DNA from 2 places in the Paenibacillus sp. EKM10P genome. Region 2 is predicted to be linked to the other one. Evidence: predicted binding sites of a transcription regulator. Region 2 holds the regulator's gene; the other holds the start of a gene.

Region 1 (15,414 bases), on a different contig from region 2:
CAAACGTATGTATAAATCCATAATTATTGGTACAGGTCCTGCAGGCTACACAGCCGCTATTTATTTGGCACGCGCCAACATGAATCCGCTGATCATTGAAGGAATGCAGCCCGGTGGGCAGCTTACCACAACGACTGAAATTGAAAATTTTCCGGGTTTTGAGCAAGGTATCCTCGGACCTGAGCTGATGGATAACATGCGCAAGCAGGCCGAACGTTTTGGCGCTGAGTTTACTTCCGGTTGGGTAGAGGAAGTCGATTTCAGCAAGCGCCCTTTTAAAGTGAAGGTAGAGGGTAAAGGCATCATTGAGGCGGAGTCGGTTATTATTGCTACAGGCGCGTCCGCCAAATATCTCGGCATTCCGGGTGAGCAGGACAATGTAGGTCGCGGAGTTAGCACATGCGCAACTTGCGACGGCTTCTTTTTCCGTGGGAAAAAGATTATCGTGGTCGGCGGTGGCGATTCAGCCATGGAGGAAGCGAGCTTCTTGACCCGTTTCGCTTCCAGCGTAACCTTGGTCCATCGTCGTGACGAATTGCGGGCATCTAAAATTATGCAAGACCGCGCACGTGAAAATGAAAAAGTACATTGGGCATTAAATCGGACTCCTCTGGAAGTTGTAACAGGGGAAACTGGCTTAAAGGGCTTGAAAGTACACAATAATGAGACCAACCAGGATGAGCTGATTGAGGCAGATGGCGTGTTTGTGGCGATTGGCCATACACCGAACACAGGCTTCCTGAACGGACAAATTCATACCGATGAACACGGCTATATTGAAGTGAAGCCAGGCACGACGGAAACGAACATCCCGGGTGTTTTTGCCTGTGGGGACGTGCAGGATAACCGTTATCGACAAGCCATTACGGCTGCGGGAACGGGATGTATGGCGGCTATGGATTGCGAGAAGTATCTTGAAGGCAGCGCTGTCCACGACTGGAGCGAAACACTGGATCAATAAAGAGTGTCTATAATACACAAAGTGGCTCATGTGAGGGGCTAAGACCCCTCTGTTAAGCCCCGTTGTTTTGTTCAGGAAGAGAAAGCCTGGTGCATTTGCACAGGCTTTCTCCTTTTTATGATTATTGAATTTATAAATTTTCAGCGGAGCTGAACAATTCTATAATCGCAAGAAAAATTCCGTTAAGCGTGGTCTGGCTTCCTTGAAAGTACGTCAATAGACGTTTTTCTTACGGAGGCATGAGTTTAAAAGTTCAGCTAATCGTACATTTTTCAACAGGTAAGTGTCCTTGACCGTAACGGGGGCTTCAATTATAGTTGGAACGTAGGATTACTCCTACGAGGCAGGAATTTTAAGCATATATTTTATACCAGATTTTTAAGTAAACATAAAGGTGGCTTGGAACATGTCTGAAAGTATCTATGTAGGTGTCGATTTGGGCGGTACCGCGATTAAAGTCGGCATTTGTAATGAAGACGGACAGCTTTTGCACACATATGAGGGACCAACCGAAACCGATAAAGGTGTAGACGTTGTCATCGGTAATATCGAAAAATATGTGCGGCATATTGTTGAGCAATCTCCTTATGAGTGGGATCAACTAAAAGGTGTCGGTGCAGGTGTTGCAGGTTTTACGAATGTTCGTGATGGTATTATTGTCCTCGCTCCTAATATTGGCTTTCGTGACGTACCGATCCGTGCGCTCCTAGAGAACCGGATTGGCAAGCCTGTAAAAATAGACAACGATGCGAATGTTGCTGCGCTGGGTGAGGCTTGGGCTGGCGCAGGCAAAGGCATAGAAAACTGTGTATGCTATACCCTGGGAACAGGTGTAGGTGGCGGTATTATTATAAATGGTAGAATATATCAAGGTTCTTCGGGTATGGCTGGGGAAATTGGACATATCAGCGTCGTGCCTGATCTGGAGGCTATTCAGTGTGGATGCGGCAAGATGGGTTGCTTGGAAACTGTATCTTCTGCAACAGGCATCATTCGTATGGCCAAGGATGCTGTGGAACGTGGTGACCGGACCTCTCTGGCTCTGGAAGATCACATTGCTGCCAAGGAAGTATTCGATGCTGCTAAAGCCGGGGATGAAGTCGCGTTGCGTATCGTGAACCGGGCTGCCTTTTATTTGGGGAAATCGATGGCAGCGGTTGCCGCTGTGCTTAATCCAGAGTTGTTTATTATAGGCGGCGGTGTTTCTAAAGCAGGCGACTTTTTGTTTGAAGAGATGCGTCGCGTATACGCCAAGCTGGCACCTGAGCCGCTTCAAAAAGGGGTATATATCGTACCAGCGGTTTTAGGCAATGACGCGGGTATCGTAGGGGCTGCTGGGTTGCTGCTGCGCTCTTAATCCGGGGTTGACGATAGGGGTACTGACATAGAGCAAAGAAGCAAAAGGAGAGGGAAGTCCATATGACAGATAATTTAAAAAATGCTGCACCGTGGGCAACGCTCATTATTATTACAGGGATGTCAGGCGCAGGGAAGACCATTGCGGTGCAAAGCCTTGAAGACTTGGGCTTCTTCTGCGTTGATAATCTGCCCCCTGTGCTGATTCCCAAATTTGCCGAGTTGATTGAGCAGTCTAACGGTAAAATTGGCAAGGTGGCTCTCGTTATTGATCTACGCGGACGAGAATTTTTCACCGCCTTGTCAGAATCGCTAAATTATATTAAAGATCATTTTACGATTCATTGTGAAATTTTATTCTTGAATGCGAATGACGGTGTTCTTGTACAGCGGTACAAGGAAAGCCGTCGACGGCATCCGCTTGCTCCAGATGGTATGCCTTTGGACGGGATTCGATTGGAGCGTAAGATGTTGGAAGAACTCAAAAGCTCCGCTACACAGGTTATTGATACCAGTACGATGAAGCCCGCAACCTTAAAGGCGAGGATTATTTCTAGATTTTCCCATCTGGAGAGCAGTATGCTGTCCGTGAACATTACATCTTTTGGCTTCAAGTATGGTATTCCCATTGATGCCGATCTTGTATTCGATGTGCGCTTCCTGCCTAATCCCCACTATGTGGACCAACTACGTCCACACACGGGACAGGATAGCGATGTATATGATTATGTTATGAAGTGGCCGGAGACCCAGGCATTTCTAACCAAGTTGTTGGATATGTTGCACTTTTTGATTCCGCAGTATCGCAAAGAAGGTAAAAGCCAGGTCATTATCGGTATTGGCTGTACTGGAGGTAAGCATCGTTCAGTTGCAATATCGGAGTATTTAGGAAAAATGCTGGGTGCCAGCGAGACAGAATCCGTTTCTGTTTCGCATCGGGATGCTGATCGGGACCGGCATTAATGAGGTGAAATCATGAAAGAGACCGGATCACAACGGGAGCGCCCACGTATTGTTGTTATGGGCGGCGGAACCGGCTTGTCCGTCATGCTGCGGGGCTTGAAGCAAAAGCCGCTGGATATTACGGCTATTGTTACAGTCGCTGACGATGGCGGAAGCTCCGGGATATTGCGCAGTGAGCTGCAGATGCCCCCTCCAGGGGATATCCGCAATGTGCTGACTGCCTTGGCTGACGTGGAACCAGTAATGTCAGATATGCTAAAATACCGTTTCGGTGCTGGATCAGGATTGTCAGGCCATAGTCTGGGGAATTTGATCTTAGCAGCGATGACTGATATATCGGGGGATTTTGTAACGGCGGTGCGTGAGCTTAGCCGTGTATTTGCTGTCCGGGGGCGTGTACTGCCAGCGGCTGAAGAAGGCGTTGTGCTCAGCGCCGAGATGGAGGATGGCACGGTGATCACCGGGGAGTCCAAAATCCCGGAAGCGGGCGGACGCATCAAACGTGTTTTTCTTGAACCGACTCACGTGGAGCCGTTGCCTGAGGCTGTGGAAGCCATTAATGAAGCCGATGCGATTCTGATTGGTCCCGGCAGTCTATATACCAGCATTTTACCGAATCTGCTTGTGCCAAAGCTTGCTGAGGCTGTGGTGAAATCAGATGCGATCAAAATATTTGTCTGCAACGTGATGACCCAGCCAGGGGAAACCGACGGCTATACAGTGGGAGATCACCTGCAAGCGATCTATGAGCATGTTGGGCATCACCTCTTTGACTATGTCATTGTGAATAACGGGGAAATTCCACCCCAAGTACAGGAGATGTATGCCGAGCAGGGAGCTAAGCCTGTTCAGGTAGACATGGGCGAGCTGGCTGATCGAGGATATAAAGTAGTGGCAGATACGTTAGTTCTGTTCCGTACGTATTTACGGCATGATGCCGACAAACTGAGCCAGCATATTTACCAATTGGTACAAAACTGGATGTTAAGAAGGAGGTGAGTCCCTTGTCCTTTGCGGCACAAACGAAAAAAGAGCTTACGATGATTGAAAGCCAGCCCTGCTGTGAAAAAGCGGAACTGTCTGCGCTCATACGTATGCTCGGATCCGTACAACTGTCGAATAAAAGGGTGATATTGGACGTGTCCACAGAAAATGCCGCGATTGCAAGGCGGATTTACTCCTTGATCAAAAAGCATTTTCAACTTCACATCGAACTGCTTGTACGGAAAAAAATGCGCTTGAAAAAAAATAATGTGTATATTGTCCGTATCCCCAATGGTGTACAAGAGCTGCTAAAGGAGCTTTATATTGTCTCAGAAGGTTTCTTGTTCACTGACGGGATTAATCGTGATATCATTCGGAAAAACTGTTGTAAGCGGGCTTATTTGCGGGGTGCCTTTATGGCAGGTGGCTCTGTGAATAATCCAGAGGGGTCGTCTTACCACCTTGAGATTTCTTCGATGTATGAGGAGCATTGTCAGGCGTTAGTTGATCTCGCTAATGAGTTTCATCTCAACGCCCGCTGTATTGAGCGAAAAAAAGGCTTTATCCTTTACATCAAGGAAGGCGAGAAGATCATTGAGCTGCTCAGTATCATTGGGGCGCACCAAGCCTTGTTCAAGTTTGAGGATGTACGCATTATGCGCGATATGCGCAATTCCGTAAACCGTATTGTTAATTGCGAAACAGCGAATTTGAACAAGACGATCGGAGCCGCTGTCCGGCAAATTGAGAATATCAAGCTGCTGGAGAGGGAAGTTGGTTTGGAGACCTTGCCGGATAAGCTGCGTGAAGTGGCAGAAATTCGACTCGCTCATCCCGATTTGAATTTGAAAGAAGTCGGGGAAATGCTCAAAGGGGTCGTGAGTAAATCGGGTGTAAATCATCGACTTCGCAAAATTGATGAGATGGCTGACAAAATCAGGGGGGAAAACGGCCTGATTCCGTAAAAAAGGGTCTGTGGGGCTCTTAGCCCCGGTTTTTTTAGTTTTTTTTCTAGTGTCTGTCCCGGGTTAATGTTATAATGTGATAAATAAAATGGAGTAAATAGCGTCCAGATTTATTTGATGAGGGGGTAAGCTGACATGTCAAAACATCCAGTAGTCGTACGCTTGAAAACAGGACTGCACGCCAGACCTGCTGCGCTGTTCGTACAGGAAGCGAATAAATATTCATCAGAAATTTTTGTGGAAAAAGAAGACAAAAAGGTTAATGCCAAGAGCATCATGGGTATTATGAGCCTCGCCATCAGTACAGGTACTGAAATCAATATTAGTGCCGAAGGTGCGGACGCCGAACAGGCTGTAAACGCTTTAGTAAGTCTGGTTAGTAAGGTTGAGCTGGAAAATCAATAAACGAACATCTGCTTTGTGATATGATGTATCTCTTAGTGAAAGCCCCCTCGGGGGCTTTTTTTGTATCAGAGAAAAGTATTCAACCCGTCCCACCATTAAGCTATTGATGTATATTTATTTGAATATAGCGACCGCATTAAGTCCAAGCTACAAATAATTAAAACCCCTGTGGTGTGCCTTGTTTCGGAAATTTATACCGCTTGACTGCAACCTTTTCCCGTTTTTTCCGTCTGGAAGGTACAAACATTTTCAAGAAAGAGGTTGAGTACGATGAGAGTTTGGACAAGAACAGTAAGCACAGCAATTCTTGCAGGAGCATTATTAGCTGGAGGAGTAGCAGGAGGGCTGTGGACGGGAGCTGATCGCGCTTATGCTGCAACGGCGACGACGGCGAATGGTGTAATTAACGTGAGTGGAAGTGGTGAAATAATGGCTAAGCCAGACATCGCTTATCTCTCCATTGGGGTGCAATCGGAAGGAAATACTGCTGCTGCTGCTCAAAAAGCTAATGCTGCGAAAATAAACAAGGTCACACAGCTGTTAAAAGAAAAATGGAGTATCAGTGCAGACGATATTCAGACAAGCCAGTTCTCTGTACAACCTAACTATACCTATAACGAGAAAGAAGGACAGAAGCTCAAAGGCTACATGGCCAACCATACACTTTCTGTGAAATATCGCAACTTGGACAAAATTGGTCAGCTGCTGGATGAGGCTACAAACTCCGGTGCAAACAACGTAGATAATATACAGTTTTCCGTAGAGAATCCTTCTTCTTATGAGGAAGCTGCTATTGCAAAAGCGTTGGATAACGCTCAATCCAAAGCCAGTGCCGTAGCAAAATCAGCTAAACGCGGCTTAGGGGCTCTGGTGAATGTGACAGTAGATGGCGGGGAGGCTCAGGTTTTCACACAACGTGAGAATGCCATGTCCAAAGCGCTCATGGATATGAGTGGCGGAACAGAGATACAGTCGGGCCAAGTAACGGTGAAAGTCCAAGTGTCTGCCCAATATGAGATGAACTAGTATAGGCCATTAAACGGAGCCGCAAGCGCCTGCAACATTGCAGGGTGACTTGTTGGCTTCTTTTGTCTATTGAAACCGTTTTGTAATGAGTCTGTCATAGCTAATGGCTGTTAGGTGTACAGATTGAAATCAGTGAGTGTACAGATTGTAAACCACATACAATAGGGTATAGATATAATAAGAAAAGTGATCAAAACACATAGATAATACAGATTCACAATAGGAGGAATACTTACGATGAACAAGCATACGAAAAAATGGGGCTCAGCACTGCTGGCAGCGGGAATCTTAGCAGGGGTTGCGGTCGTTCCCGTTTCCTATATTGAGGCAGCTTCGACCAAACAGCAGCAAGCGACAACACAGCAACCAGGGGTCACCATCCAATGGAATGGTAAAACGTTGGCCGCTAAAGGTGTACAAGTGAACGGGAACACAATGATTCCAGTGGCAGCACTGCGTGATAGTTTGGGAATTCCGGTGAGCTATGACACCAAGGAAGGGACATATACAGTGGGGAGCGGGTACAACAAGCTCTATATCGTGGTCTCCTCCTCGGATGCCTATGCCAATGTGAACGGGATCAACACGCGCAGCATGGATGCCAAAATGATCGCCGGGAAGCTATATATTCCTATGAGTCTGCTGAAAGACTATCTGGGTATCGATGCGCAGTGGAATGCAACTCAGAAAACAGTAACATTGAGTAAAAGCCAGCTAAATCCGATCACAATTGCATCTCAGACGCTTCCAGCTTCGAGTAATGCAAAGGTATCCTATAAGATTAAGTATCCGCAAATCAGCGGCAGCCAGCTGAATCCTGAGGCTCAACAGGCCATTAATAATGTGCTTAAAAAGCATGCAGAGACAGTATTGGCAGCAGGCAAAAAGATGGTGGCAGAGGGAGAGGTTACAGCAGAAAGACCGTATGATTTCGAAAATGATTTTGCAATTGCCTATAATAAGGACGGTATTCTAAGTGTGATTATGCAGGACTACTCGTATACAGGTGGCGCACACGGTATGACGGCACGTAAAGGATATACGTTCTCGCTTGCTGATGGTAAGCAGTTGCAATTGTCTGACGTATTGAAGGCAAATCCTAACTATAAAAAGTTCCTGAATGCTGATTTGAAGAAAAAAATTGATGCGCTCCAGGCTGGCGAAGGGTTTGAGAAATTTAAAGAGTTGGCCGCAGATCAAAATTTTTATGTGACCAACAGTGGAGTAACCATCGTGTTTGATTTGTATGATTATGCGCCATACGCTTATGGAATTCCGGAGTTTACTTACTCGTTCGCTCAACTGCTGCCTCAGGGCGGCAAGCCTTTTGCGGGACAAAATCAATAATCTGGATTAGGTATATATTGAAAATTAATAGTAAATAAAAAAGACTGCCTACCGGATACGAAAATCCGAGGCAGCCTTTTTATTTACCAGCTATGTCAGAAGAAAACCACTTTTCTTATACACCTTCTGGAGAGGAGCTAGTTAACACTTTATCAATAATACCGTATTCCTTGGCATCATCAGCGGACATGAAATAGTCACGGTCTGTGTCTTTTTCGATGCGTTCCAGTGGTTGACCTGTGCGATCTGAGAGAATGCGGTTCAATTTGTCACGCATTTTCAGAATGCGACGGGCGCGAATTTCGATATCCGTTGCCTGTCCTTGTGCACCGCCTAGTGGCTGGTGAATCATAATTTCACTGTTTGGCAAGGCAAAACGTTTACCTTTGGCACCTGCATTCAGCAAGAAAGCACCCATGGAAGCAGCCATACCTACACAAATGGTAGATACGTCAGGTTTAATGTATTGCATCGTATCGAAAATGGCCATACCAGCTGTGATGGAACCGCCAGGGCTGTTAATATACAAGTGAATGTCTTTTTCAGGATCTTCAGCAGCCAAAAACAGCATTTGTGCAATAATTGAGTTGGCCACAACGTCATTGACGTCCGAGCCCAACAAAATAATGCGATCCTTCAACAGTCTGGAATAAATGTCATAGGCGCGTTCGCCGCGGTTACTTTGTTCTACTACCATAGGAACATAGCTCACGTCAAAAAACCTCCCTTAAATCGTTAGTGGATTTGGTGGATATGCCGAATACACATCCCTATTTATAAACTGTTACCGTATTAACCACATGATAAACAATTTCAAACAAAAAGTCAAAGAAAGTCAAACTATTGATTAAAAAAAAGAACGCTTAGCGCTCTTTTTGGTTAAAAACATCATATGGAACATTTAGCCAATCGTATAAAACGACGCGCCCGCGAGGAATCGAACCTCGATCTCAGGCTCCGGAGGCCTACGTCATATCCGTTGGACCACGGGCGCAAAGATGAATCATTACAAGCAACCAACTAATTAATTGGAAACAAAGATGATTATATGATATACGGCATTGAATTGCAAGCTTTTATTACGTGCGCATATTCACATAAAAAGTTGAGAAATATAGGTTCAGATAGACTTGCATGTGAAGCAAATATTGGGTAAGATATACGTGGGACTTAAAAAGTTATCCCGGGACATTTTAAGACCAGTTAGAGATATAGCATAGAGACAGAACTTAGAAGTGTGCGGGAGTGGAAAGCATGCGAAAGATATTAGAAATACAGAAGCAGCTTCTGCCCGACCTCATGGATGTTTTGAAAAAAAGGTACACGATCCTGCATCAGATTATGCTGTCCGAAGTTATCGGACGCAGAACACTGGCAGCTTCACTGGATATGACCGAGCGCGTACTGCGCGCTGAGACTGATCTCCTTAAAGCGCAAGGGCTAATTGAGATTGAGAGTGTGGGCATGAAGGTGAGCAAAGCAGGACTGGATCTGCTGGAACAGCTGGAGCCGATTGCGAACAACTTGTTCGGCCTGTCCCAATTGGAGGATCAGATTCGTCAAGCCTACGGTTTGAGGAAGGTGGTTGTCGTTCCAGGGGATTCGGATGCTTCACCGTTAGCGAAGCAGGAACTGGGCCGTGCTGGCGCAAAGGCGCTGCTGAGTGTTATGGATGACGAGGACGTGGTCGCTGTAACAGGTGGCACGACGATTGCAGATGTGGCGGAACAACTGGCATTACCTGCTAACGGCCCGCTTAAGGGCGGATGGTTTGTACCGGCACGCGGGGGTTTGGGAGAGAGCATGGAAATGCAGGCAAATACAATTGCCTCCACGATGGCTCGCAAGGTCGGCGCTCAATACCGTCTGCTCCATGTACCGGATTTGCTCAGCAATCATGCTTACAACTCCTTGCTTGAGGATACGAATATTCAGGATATATTAAGCCTGATTCGAGAGAGTCGTATTATCATTCACGGGATAGGCAACGCCATAGCAATGGCCCACAGACGCAAGCTTGACCCTGAAACCTTTGCCCAGATCAGCAATGAGGGTGCGGTCGCCGAATCGTTTGGTTATTATTTTAACGAAGACGGCGTCGTTGTTCACAGAATGCTGACGCTCGGACTCCGTTTGGAGGACATCAGGCGTACGGAGACGGTGTTAGGTGTGGCTGGAGGCAAGAGCAAGGCTGCTGCTATTCATGCAGTATTGCGTTTCGGACAGGAAGACATTCTTGTCACCGACGAAGGCGCTGCTGCCGAGATTGTAAGCCGTTATTTAAGAGATTGATAAGGTTTTTTAATTGTGTTGTCTTGACGGGCTTTCGGGTCTGTCTTGAATATATAAAACTAAACTAAACGAACTTTGGGAGGAACTCACTCATGACAGTTAAAGTTGGTATTAACGGTTTCGGACGTATTGGACGCCTTGCTTTCCGCCGTATTCAAGACGTAGAAGGTATTGAAGTAGTAGCAATTAACGACTTGACAGATTCCAAAATGCTGGCACATCTGTTGAAATATGATACAACACAAGGTACTTTCCAAGGACAAGTAGAAGTACATGACGGTTTCTTCAAAGTAAACGGTAAAGAAGTTAAAGTTTTGGCTAACCGTAACCCTGAAGAATTGCCTTGGGGAGACCTGGGCGTAGACATCGTTCTGGAATGCACAGGTTTCTTCACAACTAAAGAAGCTGCTGAGAAACATTTGAAAGGCGGCGCTAAAAAAGTTGTTATCTCCGCTCCAGCTACTGGCGACATGAAAACTGTCGTTTACAACGTAAACCATGAAATTCTGGACGGAACTGAAACTGTAATTTCCGGTGCTTCTTGCACAACTAACTGCTTGGCTCCTATGGCTAAAACACTGCAAGACAAATTTGGTATCGTTGAAGGCTTGATGACTACAATTCACGCTTACACTGGCGACCAAAACACTTTGGATGCTCCACATGCTAAAGGTGACTTCCGTCGTGCTCGCGCAGCAGCTGAAAACATCATTCCTAACACTACTGGTGCTGCTAAAGCAATCGGTCTGGTTATCCCTGAGCTGAAAGGTAAATTGGATGGTGCAGCTCAACGTGTTCCAGTACCAACAGGTTCCCTGACTGAGCTGGTAACAGTTCTGGAGAAAAACGTAACTGCTGAAGAAATCAACGCAGCGATGAAAGAAGCTTCCGATCCTGAAACTTACGGATACACTGAAGATCAAATCGTTTCTTCTGACATCAAAGGTCTGACTTTTGGTTCCCTGTTTGATGCAACTCAAACTAAAGTTCTGACTGTTGGCGACAAACAACTGGTTAAAACTGTAGCTTGGTACGACAACGAAATGTCCTACACTGCACAATTGATCCGTACGTTGGAATACTTCGCTAAATTGGCTAAATAAGAATTCCTTATCGAGCAACATCATAGAGCGGAAACAGGTGTTATTGTTTCCGCTCTTTATATATCAAAATGTGCCTTAAATTCCTGTTTCGTAAAATTATAAGGGTGCGGAGGAATATGGAGATGAACAAAAAGAGCGTACGTGATATAGAACTGAATGGAAAACGGGTGTTTGTTCGTGTAGATTTTAACGTTCCGGTTGAGGATGGTAAAATTACCGATGACAAGCGTATTCGCGAAACCTTGCCAACCATTAACTACCTGATTGAAAAAGGTGCAAAAGTTATTTTGGCGAGTCACTTTGGACGTCCAAAGGGTCAAGTCGTTGAATCCATGCGTCTGACTGCTGCTGGCGTGCGTTTGTCAGAACTGCTTAATAAGCCTGTTGTTAAGGTAGACGAAGCAGTTGGCGAGGCTGTTAAAGGGAAAGTGGCTGAACTGCAAAACGGCGATGTGCTATTGCTTGAAAATGTACGCTTCTACCCAGGAGAAGAGAAAAACGATCCTGAACTGGCGAAGCAATTTGCTGAACTGGCTGACATTTTCGTGAATGACGCATTTGGTGCAGCACACCGTGCTCATGCTTCCACAGAAGGTATCGCGCATTTCCTTCCGGCTGTTTCCGGCTTGCTGATGGAAAAAGAGTTGTCTGTCATTGGTAAAGCTCTGTCGAATCCAGATCGTCCTTTTACAGCCATTATTGGCGGTTCCAAAGTAAAAGACAAAATCGACGTAATCGACAACCTGCTGAACATTGCAGATAACGTAATTATTGGCGGCGGTTTGACTTATACATTCTTCAAAGCTCAAGGTCATGAAGTGGGTCAATCTTTGCTGGATGAATCCAAACTGGACGTAGCTCTTGGATTTATTGAAAAAGCGAAGAAGCTTGGCAAAAACTTCTACCTTCCTGTGGATATCGTTATTTCTGACGATTTCAGCGCTACAGCGAACACGAACATTGTGGACATCGACGGCATTCCTGCAGATTGGGAAGGCGTGGATATCGGACCGAAAACTCGTAAAATCTATGCAGATGTTATCAAAAACTCCAAATTGGTTGTTTGGAATGGACCAATGGGTGTATTTGAAATCGAGCCTTTCGCTGGCGGTACTCGTGAAGTAGCGGAAGCTTGTGCTACAACAGAAGCATACACCATCATTGGTGGCGGTGATTCTGCGGCTGCGGCTGAAAAATTCCACTTGGCTGACAAAATGGATCACATCTCCACTGGCGGCGGCGCATCCCTGGAATTCATGGAAGGCAAAGCACTTCCGGGTGTTGTTGCACTTAACGATAAATAATCAAACGCATTACGCGTAATAAAGGCTTTAGGGCACCTAATAGTTAGGAGTTGAAACCATTGAGAACACCGATTATCGCGGGTAACTGGAAGATGTTCAAAACCGTACCAGAAGCTAAAACCTTCATCGAAGAGATCAAAGGTAAAGCAGAGGTTGCAGGAGTGGAGAGCGTTATCTGTGCTCCATTTACAAATCTTCCTGCTCTGGTTGAAGCAGTAAAAGGTACATCTATTAAAATCGGCGCACAAAACCTGCACTTTGCAGAAGATGGCGCATTTACAGGTGAAATCAGCGGCGGAATGCTGAAAGATCTGGGCGTAGACTACGTTGTGATCGGACACTCCGAGCGTCGTGAGTATTTCAACGAAACAGACGAAACGGTGAACAAAAAGGTTCATGCAGCATTCCGTCATGGCCTGACACCAATCGTATGCGTAGGCGAAAAGCTGGAAGACCGTGAAGCAGGTCAAACCAAAGAAGTTGTAAAAGTGCAAACTGTAGCAGCCTTTGCTGGTCTGGCTAAAGATCAAGCGGCACAAGTTGTAGTTGCTTATGAGCCAATCTGGGCCATCGGAACAGGCAAATCCTCCACTTCGCAGGATGCGAATGAAGTGATTTCCTACATCCGTAGTCTGATTAAAGAGCTGTATGATGAAAATACAGCAAATGCTGTACGTATTCAGTACGGTGGTAGTGTAAAACCTGAAAATGTTACTGAGTACCTGGGTCAAAGCGATATCGACGGCGCGCTCGTGGGCGGTGCCAGTCTTCAACCGGCGTCGTACATCGCGCTTGTTGAGGGGGCGAAGTAAGATGACAGCACCAAAACCGGTAGCTTTAATTATTATGGACGGATTCGGACTGCGTGACACTGTGGAAGGCAATGCGGTTGCACAGGCCAATAAACCGAATTACGACCGGTATTTAAAACAGTATCCACATACTACTTTGACGGCTTCTGGTGAAGCGGTGGGTCTGCCGGAAGGACAAATGGGTAACTCCGAAGTAGGTCACTTGAACATCGGCGCAGGCCGAATCGTATATCAAGATTTGACTCGTATTTCGAAGTCCATCCGTGAAGGCGAGTTCTTCGACAATGAAACATTGGTTAAAGCCGTGCAGCATGCGAAGAAGAACAACACTAAACTTCACTTGTACGGACTTCTGTCCGACGGTGGTGTGCATAGCCATATCAGCCATCTGTTCGCTATGCTGGATCTGGCTAAAAAAGAAGGATTAACCGAAGTGTACATTCATGCTTTCATGGATGGACGTGACGTTATGCCTGATAGCGGCGTAGGCTTTATGCAACAACTGGTCGCTAAAATTCAGGAAGTGGGCATTGGCCAAATTGCAACCGTACAAGGACGCTATTATGCAATGGACCGCGACAAACGTTGGGAACGTGTTGAGAAATCTTACCGTGCAATCGTATACGGTGAAGGTCCTCAATATACCGACCCACTCGAAGCATTGAAGGAATCGTATGAAAAATCAGTGTTCGATGAATTCGTGGAGCCAACTGTTATTGTGAAGGCTGATGGAAGCCCTGTAGGGCTGGTTGAAAGCAATGACTCTGTCGTATTCCTGAATTTCCGTCCTGACCGTGCGATTCAATTGTCTCAAGTATTTACCAATGAAGATTTCCGTGGTTTTGACCGTGGGCCACAATGGCCTAAAAATCTGCACTTTGTTTGCCTGACCTTGTTCAGTGAAACGGTTGGAGGCTTTGTTGCCTATGAACCGAAAAACCTGGACAACACGTTTGGCGAAGTGCTGGTACAAAACAACAAAAAGCAATTGCGTATTGCTGAGACAGAAAAGTATCCGCACGTTACTTTCTTTTTCAGTGGCGGACGCGATGTGGAGCTTCCTGGCGAAACTCGTATTTTGATCAACTCGCCTAAAGTGGCTACATATGATCTGCAGCCTGAAATGAGTGCGTATGAAGTAGCGGATGCTGCTGTTAAGGAAATCGAAGCCGACAAGCATGATGCGATTATCCTGAACTTTGCCAATCCGGATATGGTTGGACACTCCGGTATGCTGGAACCAACAATTAAGGCAGTAGAGACGACGGATGAATGTGTTGGACGTGTTGTAGATGCAGTTAAAGCCAAAGGCGGCGTGGTAATTATCATCGCTGACCATGGTAACGCGGATATGGAAATTGATGAGCAGGGACGTCCGTTCACAGCTCACACAACGAATCCGGTTCCGTTCATTTTGACTGACGAAAATATCGTTCTACGTGAGCATGGAATTCTGGCTGACGTAGCTCCAACGCTTCTGGATTTGATGCAACTTCCGCAACCTGCGGAAATGACAGGAAAATCTATGATTGCATCCCGCAAGTAAGCTTGATTTAATAAGTATAGGCTTGACCAATAAATTATGAATTACAAAGGAGATTAAGTACAAATGACTATTATTTCTGACGTGTACGCTCGCGAAGTCCTCGACTCCCGTGGTAACCCTACGGTTGAAGTTGAAGTATATCTGGAATCCGGTGCGATTGGTCGCGCTATCGTTCCTTCTGGTGCATCCACAGGCGCTCACGAAGCTGTAGAGCTTCGCGATAACGACAAATCCCGTTACCTGGGTAAAGGTGTTCTGCAAGCAGTTAAAAACGTGAACGAAATTATTGCTCCTGAAGTAATCGGCTTGGATGCTGTGAACCAAGTAGAAATTGATACACTGATGATCAA
Region 2 (15,414 bases):
AGACTGCAGGACAAAGCCTTTCTTTTCTGCATCCATTTTCTTTTGCCTTCTATCGTAAATTTGGATGGGAAACGTATACTGAGTACAAAAAATACGTCATTCCAATTGATAAATTCCCTGCTAAACTTAAAACAGAAGGTATAGTCAAACGGGATATCAAAAATATTTCAGAACTAGACCAAGTGTATCAATCGTATGCTTCACGTTACAATGGTACGCTGGTACGAGATAAGGAATGGTGGCAGGAACGGATTTTAAATGAGAATTATCGAACTGTAGTATATTACACAGATGCAGGCGATCCTCAGGGATATGCACTATACAAAATAGAAGATAAACAGTTAAATTGTGATGAGTTGGTATATGAAAATGAGACGGCACGTCGGGCTTTGTGGACTTATTTTGCAAATCATGACTCAATGATAACCCAAGGTAAATTTATTTACGTTCCAGCAGATGACAATCTGCCTTTTTTACTCGATGATCCGCGAATTCAACAGGAAACGGTGCCTTATTTTATGGGGCGTATTGTGGATGCTGTTGCTTTTGTAGAGAGATACCCTTTTGAGCAGATTGGAGAGGAAACAAGTCTAACCTTACATCTGACAGATCGGTATGCTCCTTGGAATGAAGGAGTATGGAGATTAACGATTACTACGGAGGGGCAAGGACATCTGGCAAGAGTGGATACAAGTAATTTATCTGAGAACGATACAGTAGCTGACTTGGAACTGGGAATTCAGTCATTAACAACTTTAATGCTCGGCTACCAGCAAGCTGATAACCTGTTTAATTGGGGGCGCATTGAAGGAAGCAGTGAGTCTGTGGCTGCACTTAAACGTGTAATACCAACAAAACAAACGTTCCTAATGGATTTTTTCTGATAAAGGCCCAATTAGATTTTCTTAATGCCCAACTCTTTTTAACCAAATTGGATGTGGGATATCATAATTATTCAAAGCTCTTTCCATAATGGGAAGAGTTTTTTTATTCTATGGTATAAAACATAATTAGATTGCGAAAAATGGTATTGACCCCTTGGCAAAAATGAAATTTGTGCTATAATACGAATATAGTCAAAGAAAGTCAAAGTCAATCAGAACCAGTGTGAATCTACAGAAGTGTAGCAATAATGACATGATTTGCGTATAGTTAGGAGCTGCTTCTTATGGATAGAAGAGAAGTGTATGATTTATCGCAAATAAAGGTCACACTAGAAACGAAACGGTACAATTCCAATGGATGTAGAACAGGCAATAGCCTGAATACAGCTTAGATTCGTGACTATACCGTTTGGTTAAGTTCAATATACGGCGGACTCTGTGGAGCGTGAAATGTATTTGAATACTTGCGTTTCCGTTAGTGGAGGATGATGAAATGCGCAATGTTTCCGACATTATTGAACAATATTTGAAGAGCATGCTGCTGGAAAGTCCCCAAGGCTTAGTGGAGATTCAGCGCAATGATCTGGCTGACCGCTTTTCCTGCGTACCGTCGCAAATTAATTATGTTATTAGTACCCGGTTTACGCTGGAAAAAGGTTATGTGGTGGAAAGTAAACGCGGTGGTGGAGGTTATATTCGGATTCAGCGAATTCAATTACCTGCACAGCATGCAATCCATACACACCTTCATCAGAGCATCGGGGAGGAAATTAGCCAATCGGCAGCAGAAGGATTGATTTATCAGTTAGAGGAAGCTCATTTTTTAAGCAAAAGGGAAGCGGGTCTAATAAAGGCTGCTTTATCAAGAGATACGTTATTGCTGAAGCTTCCCTATCGTGACCAACTGCGAGCAAGATTGCTTAAGGCTATGCTGATCTCGTTGCTGGCGGCCAAATAGCTAGTATCCATTAACCAGTGAATAGAGATTTGCAATTCAGATGTAGGGATTTGTAAAAATCCTGACGTTGAAGGAGGTGCTTTTATGCTGTGCCAAGAATGTAATATGCGGCCGGCAACTTTGCATTTCACCAAAATTGTGAATGGCGAAAAGACAGAGTTTCATATTTGTGAGACATGTGCGAAGGAAAAAGGGGAGATGATCCCTGGAACACCTAATGGCTTTTCAATTCATAGCTTGTTGTCGGGGATGTTGGATTTTGACTCCAGCACTAAAAGCCAGTCTTCAGGTCACAGTGTTCCCCAAAATCTACAATGCAAGGATTGCGGTATGACTTATACACAGTTTAGTAAGCTAGGACGCTTTGGATGTCCATCATGCTATCAATATTTTGATAGTCGTCTGGACCCTCTGTTCAAGCGTGTGCATGGTAGTACGAGTCATGTTGGGAAGGTTCCGGTCCGTACTGGAGGCCGATTAAAGGTTAAACGGCAAATTGATGATTTGAAAAAAGAGATGCAACAACACATTGTACAGGAAGAATTCGAATCAGCTGCTGAGCTTAGGGATCAAATCAGAAAGCTTGAAAAAGAAATGACTGAAGAGTAAAGTTTGTGAAGAGTAGGAGGGAATGCGTGATGCCCAATATCCGATTTACGGAAAAGCCGCTAAGTGATTGGATGCGTGGTGATGCTGCGGATTCGGAGATTGTCATTAGCAGCCGGGTAAGAATTGCGCGTAACTTGCAGCATCTGCCTTTTCCCATGCTTGCTACCAATCAGCAGTCGGAAGAAGTGCTTCAACGCTTAACGGATATCCTTCAGTATGATGATTTGCGTCGTTTTGGTACTTTTCATACCTTGAAAATATCCGAGTTGGATGAGATCGACAAACAGGTACTGGTTGAGAAGCACTTGATTAGTCCTAATTTGGCGAACGAATCTCGCAACGGTGCTGTGTTGATTAGTGATGATGAATCAGTTAGTGTTATGATAAATGAAGAGGATCATTTGCGTATTCAGTGCTTATATCCCGGATGTCAGGTTAGAGAAGCTTGGGAACGCGCTATGGTTATTGATGATGCATTTGAAGCGCATGTTGATTATGCATTTGATGATCGGAGAGGTTTTCTAACCAGTTGTCCGACGAATGTCGGCACAGGTATGAGAGCTTCGGTGATGATGCATTTGCCCGCATTAGTCATGACTCATCAAATCAATCGTATATTGTCTGCTGTTTCACAGGTAGGTCTTACAGTTCGCGGCATTTACGGTGAAGGCAGCGAAGCGGTCGGAAATTTGTTTCAGGTGTCTAATCAGATTACACTGGGACAAACCGAAGCGGAGATTATCGAGAATCTGCATGGCGTGGTGCTGCAAATTATAGAGCATGAACGTTCTGCCAGAGAACGATTGATGAATGAATCCATGCTGCGGATTACAGATCGGGTGATGCGTTCATTCGGTATTTTGTCATATGCAGCAGTTTTGGATTCCAAGGAGGCTGCACAGCGGCTGTCCGATGTACGTCTCGGTGTAGATTTAGGAATTTTGGAGCGTCCTTCCATTGCAGCGATGAATGAGCTTAATGTGATGACGCAACCCGGCTTTTTACAAAAAAGCTTTGGGGATAAAATGAATACCGGTGAGCGCGATATGTACCGGGCGAAGCTGATCCGGCAAAAATTAGGCACAACCCTTTAATATATAGAATGAACTGAAATACACACTGTGGAGGTGCAGGATATATGATGTTTGGAAGATTTACGGAACGTGCACAGAAAGTGCTTGCCTTGGCCCAGGAAGAAGCTGTTCGATTGGGACACAACAACATTGGCACAGAGCACATTTTGCTAGGACTCATTCGTGAAGGTGAAGGAATAGCAGCGAAAGCCTTAATCGGTTTAGGGCTGGGACTGGAAAAAATCCAGGATGAAGTGGAAACACTGATTGGACGCGGTCAAGAGCAACCGACGAACATTGCCTATACTCCACGTGCCAAGAAAGTCATTGAGCTGTCTATGGACGAAGCACGTAAATTGGGTCATACCTATGTAGGTACCGAGCATATTTTGCTAGGCCTTATTCGTGAAGGTGAAGGCGTAGCAGCACGTGTACTGAACAACCTGGGTATCAGTCTGAACAAAGCGCGTCAGCAAGTGCTTCAATTGCTCGGCAGCAGCGAGGCGGTTTCCAGCCATCACGGTGCTCCAGCTAATGTCAGCACGCCAACTCTGGACAGTCTGGCACGCGATCTGACGGCTTCTGCGAAGGAAAATAACCTGGACCCCGTTATTGGGCGCAGCAAGGAAATTGAGCGCGTTATTCAAGTGCTCAGCCGTCGTACAAAGAACAATCCTGTTTTGATCGGTGAACCTGGGGTAGGTAAAACGGCGATTGCCGAAGGATTGGCACAAAAAATCATAGCGAATGAGATTCCCGAAACGTTGCGCGACAAACGCGTAATGACACTCGATATGGGTTCTGTAGTAGCAGGTACTAAGTATCGTGGTGAATTTGAGGATCGCTTGAAGAAGATTATGGACGAGATTCGTCAAGCTGGAAATATCGTATTGTTCATTGATGAGCTGCATACGCTGATTGGTGCTGGTGGAGCGGAAGGCGCAATTGATGCGTCCAACATCCTGAAACCTGCTCTGGCACGTGGCGAGCTGCAATGTATCGGTGCCACCACGCTGGATGAATACCGCAAATATATTGAGAAAGATGCTGCTTTGGAGCGTCGTTTTCAACCTATAACCGTGGATCAACCTTCTCCAGAAGAAGCGATTCAAATCTTGTATGGTCTGCGCGACCGTTACGAAGCGCATCACCGTGTGAAAATCACTGATGAGGCTATTGAAGCTGCAGTAAGATTGTCAGATCGTTATATTACGGATCGCTTCCTACCGGATAAGGCTATTGACCTTATTGATGAAGCGGGCTCCAAGGTAAGGCTCAATTCCTATACAGTACCGCCAAACCTGAAACAGCTGGAAAACCGTCTGGAGGATATCCGTAAGGAAAAAGATTCAGCGGTACAAAGCCAGGAGTTTGAAAAGGCAGCTGCGCTGCGCGATACAGAGCAAAAAATTCGTGAAGAGCTGGATGTCACTAAAAACCAATGGAAAGAACAACAGGGGCGTACAGATTCCGAAGTTACACCAGAGGATATTGCTCAGGTTGTTGCCATCTGGACTGGTGTCCCAGTCAGCAAGCTGAAGGAAGAAGAAACACATCGTTTGCTGAATATGGAGCAACTGTTGCATGAACGGGTGATTGGGCAGGACGAAGCTGTTAAGGCAGTAAGTCGGGCGATTCGCCGGGCACGCGCCGGTCTGAAAGATCCGAAACGTCCAATTGGCTCCTTTATTTTCCTCGGTCCAACTGGGGTTGGTAAAACAGAGCTGGCACGCGCCTTGGCTGAATCTATGTTTGGTGATGAAAATGCGGTTATCCGTATTGATATGTCCGAATATATGGAGAAACACTCCACATCCCGTTTGGTAGGAGCGCCTCCAGGATACGTAGGATATGAAGAAGGTGGCCAACTGACTGAAAAGGTACGTCGTAAGCCTTACTCTGTTGTGTTGCTGGATGAAATTGAAAAAGCACACCCGGAAGTATTCAATATTCTGCTGCAAGTGTTGGAGGATGGACGTCTGACGGATTCCAAAGGACGTGTTGTTGACTTCCGTAACACTCTCATCATCCTAACATCCAACGTTGGTGCACAGGCGATCAAGCGTAACTCCACGCTTGGCTTTACAGCTGTTGTGGACGCTGGGGCGGATTACGATAACATGAAGGGCAAAGTGATGGATGAACTGAAGAAGAGCTTCCGTCCTGAGTTCTTGAATCGGATAGATGAAATTATCGTGTTCCATTCTCTTGAAGAAAAACATATTGCCGAAATTGTTTCACTCATGTCTGAGGAGCTGCGTAAGCGTCTGAATGAGTATGAGGTTGACTTTGAGTTGACAGACAAGGCTAAGAATTTCCTTGCCAAGGAAGGCTTCGATCCAGCGTATGGTGCGCGTCCATTGCGTCGTGCAATCCAGAAGCATATTGAAGATCGCCTGTCCGAGGAACTGTTGACTGGAAACATTTCTAAAGGCGACTCTCTCTATATTGATGAAGAGAACGGTGCATTGACAGTAACGAAAAAGGATAATGTATCCGCGAAGTCCTAAAGCAGTTTAGTAAATAAAACATTAGAAAAGGGTGTCTCGCAGGCTGGAAAGCTATTGCGAAGGCACCCTTTTTGTGTATTGAACACCTTGAAAGGGTAGGGTAAAAGCTTTGGGAAAGTTTGTGATATTGCTTTACGTCCGCCAAGCTTCAATGGTAAACTTTTATTGTTACAGCTCTTTCAGGTGCTGTGTGAAGATAAAATTGACATCATCGTTGTCAAGAAGGAGCCAAGGAATAAAGTATGGCTAAAGTGAAAACTAAATTTTCCTGTACAGAATGTGGCTATGAATCGCCTAAATGGTACGGAAAATGTCCTGGATGCCAGGCATGGAATTCCATGGTCGAAGAAACGGAAAGCGTTGTAAAAACTCAAGGAATGGGATCTTCCCTTCTTACTCATAGCACAAAAGACAAACCGCTTCCTATTATTGAAGTGGAGAGTGGCAAAGAAACACGAATTTTGACGGGAATTGGTGAATTAAATCGTGTACTCGGTGGAGGTGTGGTGCCAGGTTCACTTGTTCTGGTGGGTGGAGACCCGGGGATCGGTAAGTCTACGCTTATGCTGCAAACCTCTAATGAGCTGGCTTTAACTGGTTTAAAGGTACTCTACGTGTCTGGTGAGGAATCCGTCCGCCAAACGAAGCTACGTGCAGATCGCCTCGGTGCTTTGTCTCCCAGTCTGTACGTATTATGTGAGACGAATTTGGAGACGATTGAAGAAGCAGTGGACAGCTTGAAGCCGGAGTTTTTGGTCATCGACTCGATACAGACTGTATATTTGCCTGAGGTGACAAGTGCGCCTGGTAGTGTAGCTCAGGTGCGCGAGTGTACTTCACGATTTATGCGGATTGCCAAGGGATTAGGTATTGCTACAGTACTGGTAGGGCATGTGACCAAAGAAGGCGCTATTGCAGGTCCGCGTTTGTTGGAGCATATGGTCGATTGTGTACTTTATTTTGAAGGAGAGCGCCATCATACGTATCGGCTGTTGCGTGCGGTTAAGAATCGTTTCGGTTCTACGAATGAAATTGGTATTTTTGAAATGGCCGAAAGTGGTTTGCGTGAGGTGGCGAATCCTTCTGAGCTCTTCCTGTCCGAACGGCCACTGGGGGTGGCTGGTTCCACAGTCGTTGCCAGTATGGAGGGAACCCGACCTGTATTGGTTGAACTGCAAGCACTCATTGCGGCTACGCATTTTCCATCTCCACGCCGAATGGGTACGGGGATTGACCATCATCGGATGGGATTAATCATTGCCGTACTAGAAAAGCGGATGGGCATGTTTTTGCAAAACCAGGACGCTTATCTCAATGTTGCTGGAGGCGTAAAGCTGGATGAACCAGCGGTGGATTTAGCCATAGCGGTGAGCATTGCTTCCAGCTTTAGGGATGCTCCTACCAAGCCGTACGATGTGATTTTTGGTGAAGTAGGACTGACAGGCGAGGTGCGGGCTGTATCCCGAGCAGAACAGCGAGTGCGAGAAGCAGAGAAATTAGGTTTCAAACGGGTGATCATGCCCGAGAAAAGCTTGAAGGGCTGGACACATCCAAAAGGGATACAAATTATCGGAGTTGGAACGGTGGCAGATGCACTGGCAGCCGCATTAGATTAGGGGGCATTGAGGATGAAGGAAGCGAGCCAACTGGATAAAATGAACGATTTGCTACGGCTTGTGGCACCGGGAACTCCCTTTCGCGACGGATTGGAAAACGTTTTGCGTGCCAAAACGGGTGCTCTTCTGGTCGTTGGCTATAGCCCGGAAGTAATGGAAGTCGTGGATGGCGGTTTCTCTATTAATTGTGACTTTTCGCCGAACTATTTGTATGAGCTGGCTAAAATGGACGGCGCAATCATATTGAGTGAGGATTTAAAGCGAATTTTATATGCCAATACGCAATTGATTCCCGATTCCTCCATTTCGTCCATAGAAACAGGGATTCGGCATCGGACGGCGGAACGAGTTGCAAAGCAGACTGGCAAACTGGTTGTGTCTATTTCCCAGCGTCGTAATATTATTACGTTGTATCAGGGGACTTTACGGTATGCGCTCAAGGAAATCGGGGTTATTTTAACGAAAGCTAATCAGGCTATTCAGACGTTAGAAAAATATAGATCCGTATTGGGGCAAGCCTCAACGAATTTAACTGCATCTGAATTCGAAGAACTGGTTACCATGCCGGAGGTCGTTAATGTCATTCAACGGATCGAAATGGTGCTGCGCATCAAAATGGAGATCAAACGATTTATTAACGAGCTCGGGAATGAGGGCAGGCTGATTAGCATGCAGATGGAGGAGCTTGTCAGTAATATCGAGGAAGAAGCTTGGTTGCTGTATAAGGATTATGCCAAAGACGACAGCGACGAGAAGATCCGTGAAATTATATTGGGACTCAAACGTTCTACGGACGACGAATTACTGGATGTGAATCATATAGTACGTTTATTAGGCTACCCTTCTTCAGCAGCGACATCAGAAGAATATATTGCTGCACGCGGATATCGGGTGCTGAACAAAATACCTCGTTTGCCCAATGTGATTATTCATAATCTGGTAGAGCGGTTTGGACGTTTTCCACATGTCATCACAGCAACGATAGAAGAACTGGATGAAGTGGATGGTATAGGAGAGGTTCGTGCACGTACGATTAAAGAAGGGCTTAAACGTTTACAGGAACAAGTTTTCATTGACAGACAAATGTAAATGTAATACAGTGAAAGGATTATAATGGAACAATTCATACATTGAGGTGAAGAGATGATTACCAAATCAATTCCGAACATGTGTACCTTGGGTAACTTGTTTCTCGGAATGATCGCCATTTTATTGGCCGTAGACGGAAAATACAGTCTTGCCGCTATTATGGTTATTGTCGCCATGTTGTTGGACGGACTGGATGGAAGGATGGCCCGGGCTTTGAATGCCCAGAGCGAATTCGGTAAAGAACTGGACTCCTTATCAGATATGATATCTTTTGGTGTTGCTCCCGCAGTTATTATGTACATGGTTGCTTTTCATGATGCGAATTCGGCTTTGGCTTGGACGGTTACAGCCATTTTTCCGATGTGCGGAGCATTGCGTTTGGCTCGATTTAACGTACGTCCCGGTGTACCAGGTTATTTCACAGGTTTACCCATTCCGGCAGCAGGTGGCGTATTAGCCACGTTGTCCTTATTCCATAACGAGATTTCATTGTTATACATGTCGATTGCCATGTTGCTAGTCTCTTATTTGATGGTTAGCTCCATGAGATATCCAAATTTCAAAAAGGTCGGCCTTCCGAAAAAAGCGATCTGGGTTGCTCCGTGGGTCGTAATTGCAGCGGTGGTTCTAGCTGTTAAATTTCCTGATCAGCTGTCGAAGCTGATTTTTGTACCACTGGTGCTTTATGCGTTGTACGGTATGAAGCTGAACATTCGGAAGTTATCACGCAGACGTGGACGTGAGCGGGATCGTTCTAAACAGGAAGAACAGGACGATCAATATCGTCATTCGCAACGTTAGTGTCAGACAAGAACTACAAGAAGCATTTATTTCCTTGATTCATTCAAGGGGATAAATGCTTTTTTTATGCATAAAAAGTGAAAACACAGGGTTAGTTATGTGGGAAATGGACCATACTGGTAAGGGAAGTGCTATGTATCCAATAAATAGCAGACTATTGAAAAGAAAATAAAGGAGGTATAGAGACTCAATGTGGAGAAAGGCTATTTTAACTTTTACAGGATTGTGCGGCGCGTGGTTTGGCTATACGTTATACCAGCGGATAGGAGGCTTAGTAACGTGGATGCCACAATGGTTGAGTGATGGTTCTTTACCAGGAATGGCTGTTTGGATGTTAGCGGGAGCGGTGGTATTTATGGTTGGCTGCTCATTCGCAGGGGCGTCCGTGGCGAATCGATTGCAGCAGGGTATTGAAGGTTTGGTACGAATTCCGATGAATGAGATGATAGCAGGTGTCATGGGCTTAGCGGTGGGGCTGATCCTTTCCTTGGCAGTTTATCCACTCTTTTCAGGGTTAGGAGCACCTGGTTTACTTATCCAGACCGCGGTTACCTTGGTATGTGGATATGTGGGGTTGATGGTTGGGCTAGAAAAACGGGACGAGTTGTCATCCTTTTGGAGTTCAGGCTTTTTTGGTCGGGGAACGGATGTAGAAGAACGCAAGCTGGAGGAACATAAAATTTTGGACACCAGCGTCATTATAGATGGGCGTATTGCGGATATCTGCAAGACAGGTTTTATTGAAGGGACCATTGTGATTCCTGAATTTGTGTTGGAGGAGCTTCAGCATATCGCAGATTCTTCAGATTTACTTAAGCGTAATCGTGGGCGGCGGGGTCTGGATATTTTGAATAAAATTCAAAAAGAGCTAGATGTGAATGTGCTCATCTATGAGGGGGATTTTGAGGAAATTTCAGAGGTCGACAGTAAGCTGGTTAAGCTTGCAAAGGTGTTGCAGGGTAAAGTTGTAACTAATGATTTTAACCTGAATAAAGTATGCGAACTTCAAGGTGTGTCTGTGCTGAACATTAATGATTTGGCGAATGCAGTGAAGCCTGTCGTACTGCCCGGTGAGGAGATTATGGTGCAGATTATCAAAGATGGCAAGGAGCATGGGCAAGGTGTAGCTTATCTGGATGATGGTACGATGATTGTTGTGGAGGGTGGACGTGACTATATTGGCTCTCTCATGGAAGTACTGGTCACAAGCGTACTTCAGACCTCTGCGGGCCGTATGATCTTTGCTAAACCGAAATTATTGGAAAAAGCTCAATAAACGAGGTATGATGAAGTAGATGTGTTATCATACGGATCGTCCAAGTGCGATCAGGGCAGGAGTTATTTGAATGAACAATCAGGTAGGAGTCGTGATTGTGGCGGCCGGGCGCGGCTCCCGTATGGGAACGCAGGAGAGCAAGCAATTTCTGCTTTTGCGAGACAAGCCCATCTTCATACATACACTTGAAATATTCGCAGCAATGCCTGAAGTGGATGAAATGGTGATGGTTACTGGAGCTGGAGATGTGGAACGCTGCAGAGACTGGATTCATCAATACAAGATTGGTAAAAATGTACGGGTGGTGGCTGGTGGCAGTGAACGCCAGCATTCGGTTTATCGCGGTTTGCGCCACTTGCGAACAGATTGGGTGATGGTGCATGATGGTGTGCGGCCATTGATTCAGCCTGAGCTTGTACGTTCATGCCTGGAGGCTGCTCAGCGTACTGGTGCTTCTGTAGCGGCAGTACCTGTAAAGGATACGATCAAGCAAGTGAACGGGGATGGTATCATTACAGCAACGCCGGATCGCCGAAGTCTGTGGAGTATTCAAACGCCACAGACTTTTCGTCTTTCCGACCTGCTGCGGGCCTATGAGGAAGCGGAGCAGACAGGATTTTTGGGGACAGATGATTCCATGCTGGTGGAGCGAATAGGCATTCCAGTTACTGTCGTTCAGGGCAGCTACAAGAATATCAAAATTACTACGCCTGAGGATTTGGAGATGGCGGCGTTATGGGTAAAGACAGAGGGAGAGGATATCAAATGATTAGAGTGGGGCAAGGATTTGACGTCCACCAGCTGGTGGAAGGAAGGCCATGCATCATCGGAGGAGTAAATATTCCGTATGAAAAAGGTTTACTGGGTCATTCCGATGCAGACGTGCTGCTGCATGCCATTAGCGATGCTATCCTGGGTGCGCTTGGCTTGGGAGACATCGGAAAGCATTTTCCAGATAATGACCCTGAATTTAAGGACGCGGATAGTCTTAAGCTACTGGAGCATGTGTGGGGGCTGGCTAAAGAGCGGGGATACCGATTGGGGAACATCGATTCTACAATTATTGCGCAGAAGCCCAAGATGGCATCGTACATCCCGCAGATGAATGAAATCATCGCCCGGGTGCTGGAAGCAGAGGAGTCATCCCAGGTAAATGTCAAGGCGACGACGACGGAGCAACTCGGGTTTACCGGGCGAAGCGAGGGAATCGCGGCTCAGTCGGTTGTCTGTCTAATCAAGTAAATGCTATCATCTTGAGTAATTCTATTTGGAGGAGATTATATGAGCACGGAAGTTCGTGTACGCTATGCACCAAGTCCAACAGGACATCTGCATATTGGAAATGCCAGAACGGCATTATTTAATTATTTGTTTGCCCGCAATCAAGGCGGTAAATTTATTATTCGCATTGAAGATACAGATGTGAAGCGCAATATTGAGGGCGGAGAAGAAAGCCAGCTTAAATATTTGAAATGGTTGGGTATGGACTGGGATGAAAGTATAGACGTGGGCGGCGAGTTCGGACCTTATCGCCAGACCGAGCGCTTGGACATCTACAAAACATACTGGCAGGACTTGCTGGATCGCGGTTTGGCATACCGCTGTTATTGCACGGAAGAAGAACTTGAACGCGAGCGTGAAGAACAGATGGAACGTGGGGAGACACCACGTTACTCAGGAAAACACCGTGATTTAACAGAAGAACAGTGTCAGGCGTTTGAAGCAGAGGGCCGTGTACCAAGTATTCGTTTTCGCGTACCAGAAGATCGTGAATATACGTTTGATGATATTGTTAAAGGTCAAATTACGTTCAATTCCAAAGAAAGCGGCGATTTTGTTATCGTCAAAAAAGACGGTATTCCGACATATAACTTCGCTGTAGCGGTTGACGACTATTTGATGAAAATATCACATGTACTACGGGGTGAGGATCATGTATCCAATACACCGCGGCAGTTGATGATTTTTGAAGCTCTCGGCTGGGAGCCTCCACGCTTTGGTCATATGACGCTGATCGTAGGCGAGGATCACAAAAAGCTCAGCAAACGAAATGAATCCATTATTCAGTTCATGGAGCAGTACGATAAGCTGGGCTATCTGCCGGAAGCTATATTCAACTTTATTGCATTGTTGGGCTGGTCTCCGGAAGGCGAGGAAGAGATCTATGATCGGGAACAATTAATCTCGATTTTCGATCCTAATCGTTTGTCCAAAAGCCCAGCTGTATTTGATACAAACAAGCTTGCTTATTTGAATAATCATTATATTAAAAAAGCTGATCCTGAACGGATTGCCAGTATGGCAATTCCACATTTGCAGGCAGCAGGACTGTTGCCGAATGATTTATCGGCTGAACAACAGGATTGGGCTAAAGCTCTTGTCCGCTTATACCAAGAACAAATGACTTCAGCGTCTGATATTGTGGCGTTGTCTGAGTTGTTTTTTCGTTCACATCTGGAGTTGGATGCTGATGCGGCGGCTGTTCTGGCTGAAGAACAGGTTCCTGATGTACTTAGAGCCTTTGCAGCTAAGGTTGAAACGAGCGAGGAATTTACAGCTTCACAAATGGCCAAGCTGATCAAAGAAGTCCAAAAGGAAACTGGTTTTAAGGGGAAACAGCTGTTCATGCCGATTCGTGTGGCCCTTACAGGTCAAACTCATGGACGGGATCTGAACGAGACCATCTATCTACTTGGACGTGACAAGGTATTGGACCGTCTTAAGGCACAAATTAAAGGCTGATATTTCTTGTCAATTTGTTGTCTTTTCGCTATAATGACTCCATTGATATGGATTGATACTTACGTGTAAAGGCTGCGAACAGGAGAAGTACACTGCATAAGGGCATCTGCCAGAGAGGACGGTCGAGGGGAAACCCCAGGCTGAGAACCGTCTAGATGACCTGCGGAGGAAATGCGCCTGGGAGCCGTGCGCCCGAACCCTCGTTAGCCTACAATGCTAATGTGGCAAGGGCTTGCCGATTCGTTCCCGTTACAGGACGCCAAAGACGGACTTTTCTGCTTTTTTTGTAGCAGATATGTTCGAAGCAGAGTGGGACCACGTATATGCGTCTCTGCAGCCTAGGCTGCGGAGGCGCTTTTTCATTTTTATCAGATTCAGACTCGCTGTAGACTGAAAATTGTCGAAGAATGCTGGTGACTACGAAAATTGGCAAAATGTGAAGTGTGATGCGGCAAGGATATGGAGGGAATAGGAGGGCGACATGTTCAGGCATTTCAAATCCGATATTCAAACTGTTTTGGATAATGATCCGGCCGCCCGGAGTAAGCTGGAAGTCATTTTTACGTATTCTGGCGTTCATGCCCTTTGGGCACACCGAATTGCACATTGGTTTTATTTGCGAAAGTGGTGTACTCTAGCCCGTGTTATATCCCAGGTATCGAGGTTTATGACAGGAATTGAAATTCATCCTGGCGCTCGTATTGGAGATCGGCTGTTCATTGACCACGGCATGGGTGTTGTCATTGGCGAAACCTGTGAAATTGGCGATGATGTCGTATTGTATCAGGGGGTTACTCTTGGAGGAACTGGAAAAGAGAAAGGGAAGCGCCACCCCACCATTGGGAATAATGTCGTTATAGGCTCCGGTGCAAAAATATTGGGTTCATTTACGATTGGGGCGCAATCCAATATTGGCTCCAACTCGGTTGTGCTAAAAGAAGTTCCGCCAAACAGTACGGTAGTGGGTATCCCCGGGCGAGTGGTCAGGCAGGATGGCAGACGTCCAGATCGACTTAGTCACCAGCTGCCTGACCCGGTCGTCGATTCCATACGGTCTCTTCAAATGGAAATAGAACGATTACGAGCAGAATTGTCTGATTTGAAGGAGGAGCAATCTGCTCAGAAACATCAGGTGACCCAAGAGAATAAATTACAAGGATAATTTTCATGAGGGAGGAACATAACGATGTCGCTTCAAATTTATAATACAATGACGAGGAGCCGGGAGCCTTTTGTGCCACTGGAGCCTGGAAAGGTTAAAATGTATGTATGTGGTCCTACAGTGTATGATTACATTCATATTGGTAATGCACGACCTGTAATTGTGTTCGACGTGGTACGCAGCTACTTGGAGTATTTGGGCTATGATGTAAACTATGTGGTGAATTTTACGGACGTTGATGATAAGTTGATCCGCAAAGCTCGGGAACTTAATATGGAGGTTCCGGCAGTTGCCGAGAAGTTTATTGCTGCCTATCATGAGGATCTGACAGGATTGAATGTTCCTGCTGCCAGCATAAATCCTCGTGTAACCGAAAGCATGGATCTGATTATTGATTTTATCAAGGACCTGGTAGACAAAGGCTATGCCTACGAGAATGATGGTGATGTCTTCTACCGGACCAAAATGTTTAAAGACTACGGACAGCTGTCAGGCCAAAATTTGGAGGAACTCCAGTTTGGGATTCGCATCAATGTGGATGAACGCAAGGAGAATGCCGAGGATTTTGTACTCTGGAAAGCAGCGAAACCGGGAGAAATTTACTGGTCAAGTCCTTGGGGGGATGGACGCCCAGGCTGGCATATCGAATGCTCTGCTATGGCTCGTCACTATTTGGGGGATACACTGGATATTC

Evidence for each region. The regulator CtsR, encoded in region 2, represses protease genes until heat stress. The targets are predictions, from matches to a motif close to ATGGTCAATAAAGGTCAAACA.
Region 1: a site for CtsR is predicted at 8,829-8,849, ahead of clpP (ATP-dependent Clp endopeptidase proteolytic subunit ClpP). Genes of this name have one in related genera too.

The regions. Positions count from the first base shown of each region.
Region 1 is NZ_JAALET010000006.1:192,849-208,262, reverse strand. Features, by position in the region: gene trxB (thioredoxin-disulfide reductase) at 8-961, shown strand; gene HFE01_RS16675 (ROK family glucokinase) at 1,368-2,318, shown strand; gene rapZ (RNase adapter RapZ) at 2,381-3,280, shown strand; gene HFE01_RS16665 (gluconeogenesis factor YvcK family protein) at 3,293-4,279, shown strand; gene whiA (DNA-binding protein WhiA) at 4,285-5,229, shown strand; gene HFE01_RS16655 (HPr family phosphocarrier protein) at 5,365-5,634, shown strand; gene HFE01_RS16650 (SIMPL domain-containing protein) at 5,905-6,660, shown strand; gene HFE01_RS16645 (PdaC/SigV domain-containing protein) at 6,898-8,007, shown strand; gene clpP (ATP-dependent Clp endopeptidase proteolytic subunit ClpP) at 8,123-8,719, opposite strand; tRNA gene HFE01_RS16635 (tRNA-Arg) at 8,930-9,001, opposite strand; gene HFE01_RS16630 (sugar-binding transcriptional regulator) at 9,262-10,299, shown strand; gene gap (type I glyceraldehyde-3-phosphate dehydrogenase) at 10,392-11,402, shown strand; gene HFE01_RS16620 (phosphoglycerate kinase) at 11,525-12,706, shown strand; gene tpiA (triose-phosphate isomerase) at 12,766-13,518, shown strand; gene gpmI (2,3-bisphosphoglycerate-independent phosphoglycerate mutase) at 13,520-15,064, shown strand; gene eno (phosphopyruvate hydratase) at 15,128-15,414, shown strand, end outside.
Region 2 is NZ_JAALET010000021.1:542-15,955, forward strand. Features, by position in the region: gene HFE01_RS25050 (GNAT family N-acetyltransferase) at 1-884, shown strand, start outside; gene HFE01_RS25055 (CtsR family transcriptional regulator) at 1,378-1,842, shown strand; gene mcsA (protein-arginine kinase activator protein McsA) at 1,927-2,451, shown strand; gene mcsB (protein-arginine kinase McsB) at 2,481-3,545, shown strand; gene clpC (ATP-dependent protease ATP-binding subunit ClpC) at 3,590-6,034, shown strand; gene radA (DNA repair protein RadA) at 6,277-7,650, shown strand; gene disA (DNA integrity scanning diadenylate cyclase DisA) at 7,663-8,739, shown strand; gene pssA (CDP-diacylglycerol--serine O-phosphatidyltransferase) at 8,794-9,540, shown strand; gene HFE01_RS25090 (PIN/TRAM domain-containing protein) at 9,731-10,816, shown strand; gene ispD (2-C-methyl-D-erythritol 4-phosphate cytidylyltransferase) at 10,887-11,585, shown strand; gene ispF (2-C-methyl-D-erythritol 2,4-cyclodiphosphate synthase) at 11,582-12,058, shown strand; gene gltX (glutamate--tRNA ligase) at 12,098-13,558, shown strand; gene cysE (serine O-acetyltransferase) at 14,040-14,720, shown strand; gene cysS (cysteine--tRNA ligase) at 14,745-15,414, shown strand, end outside.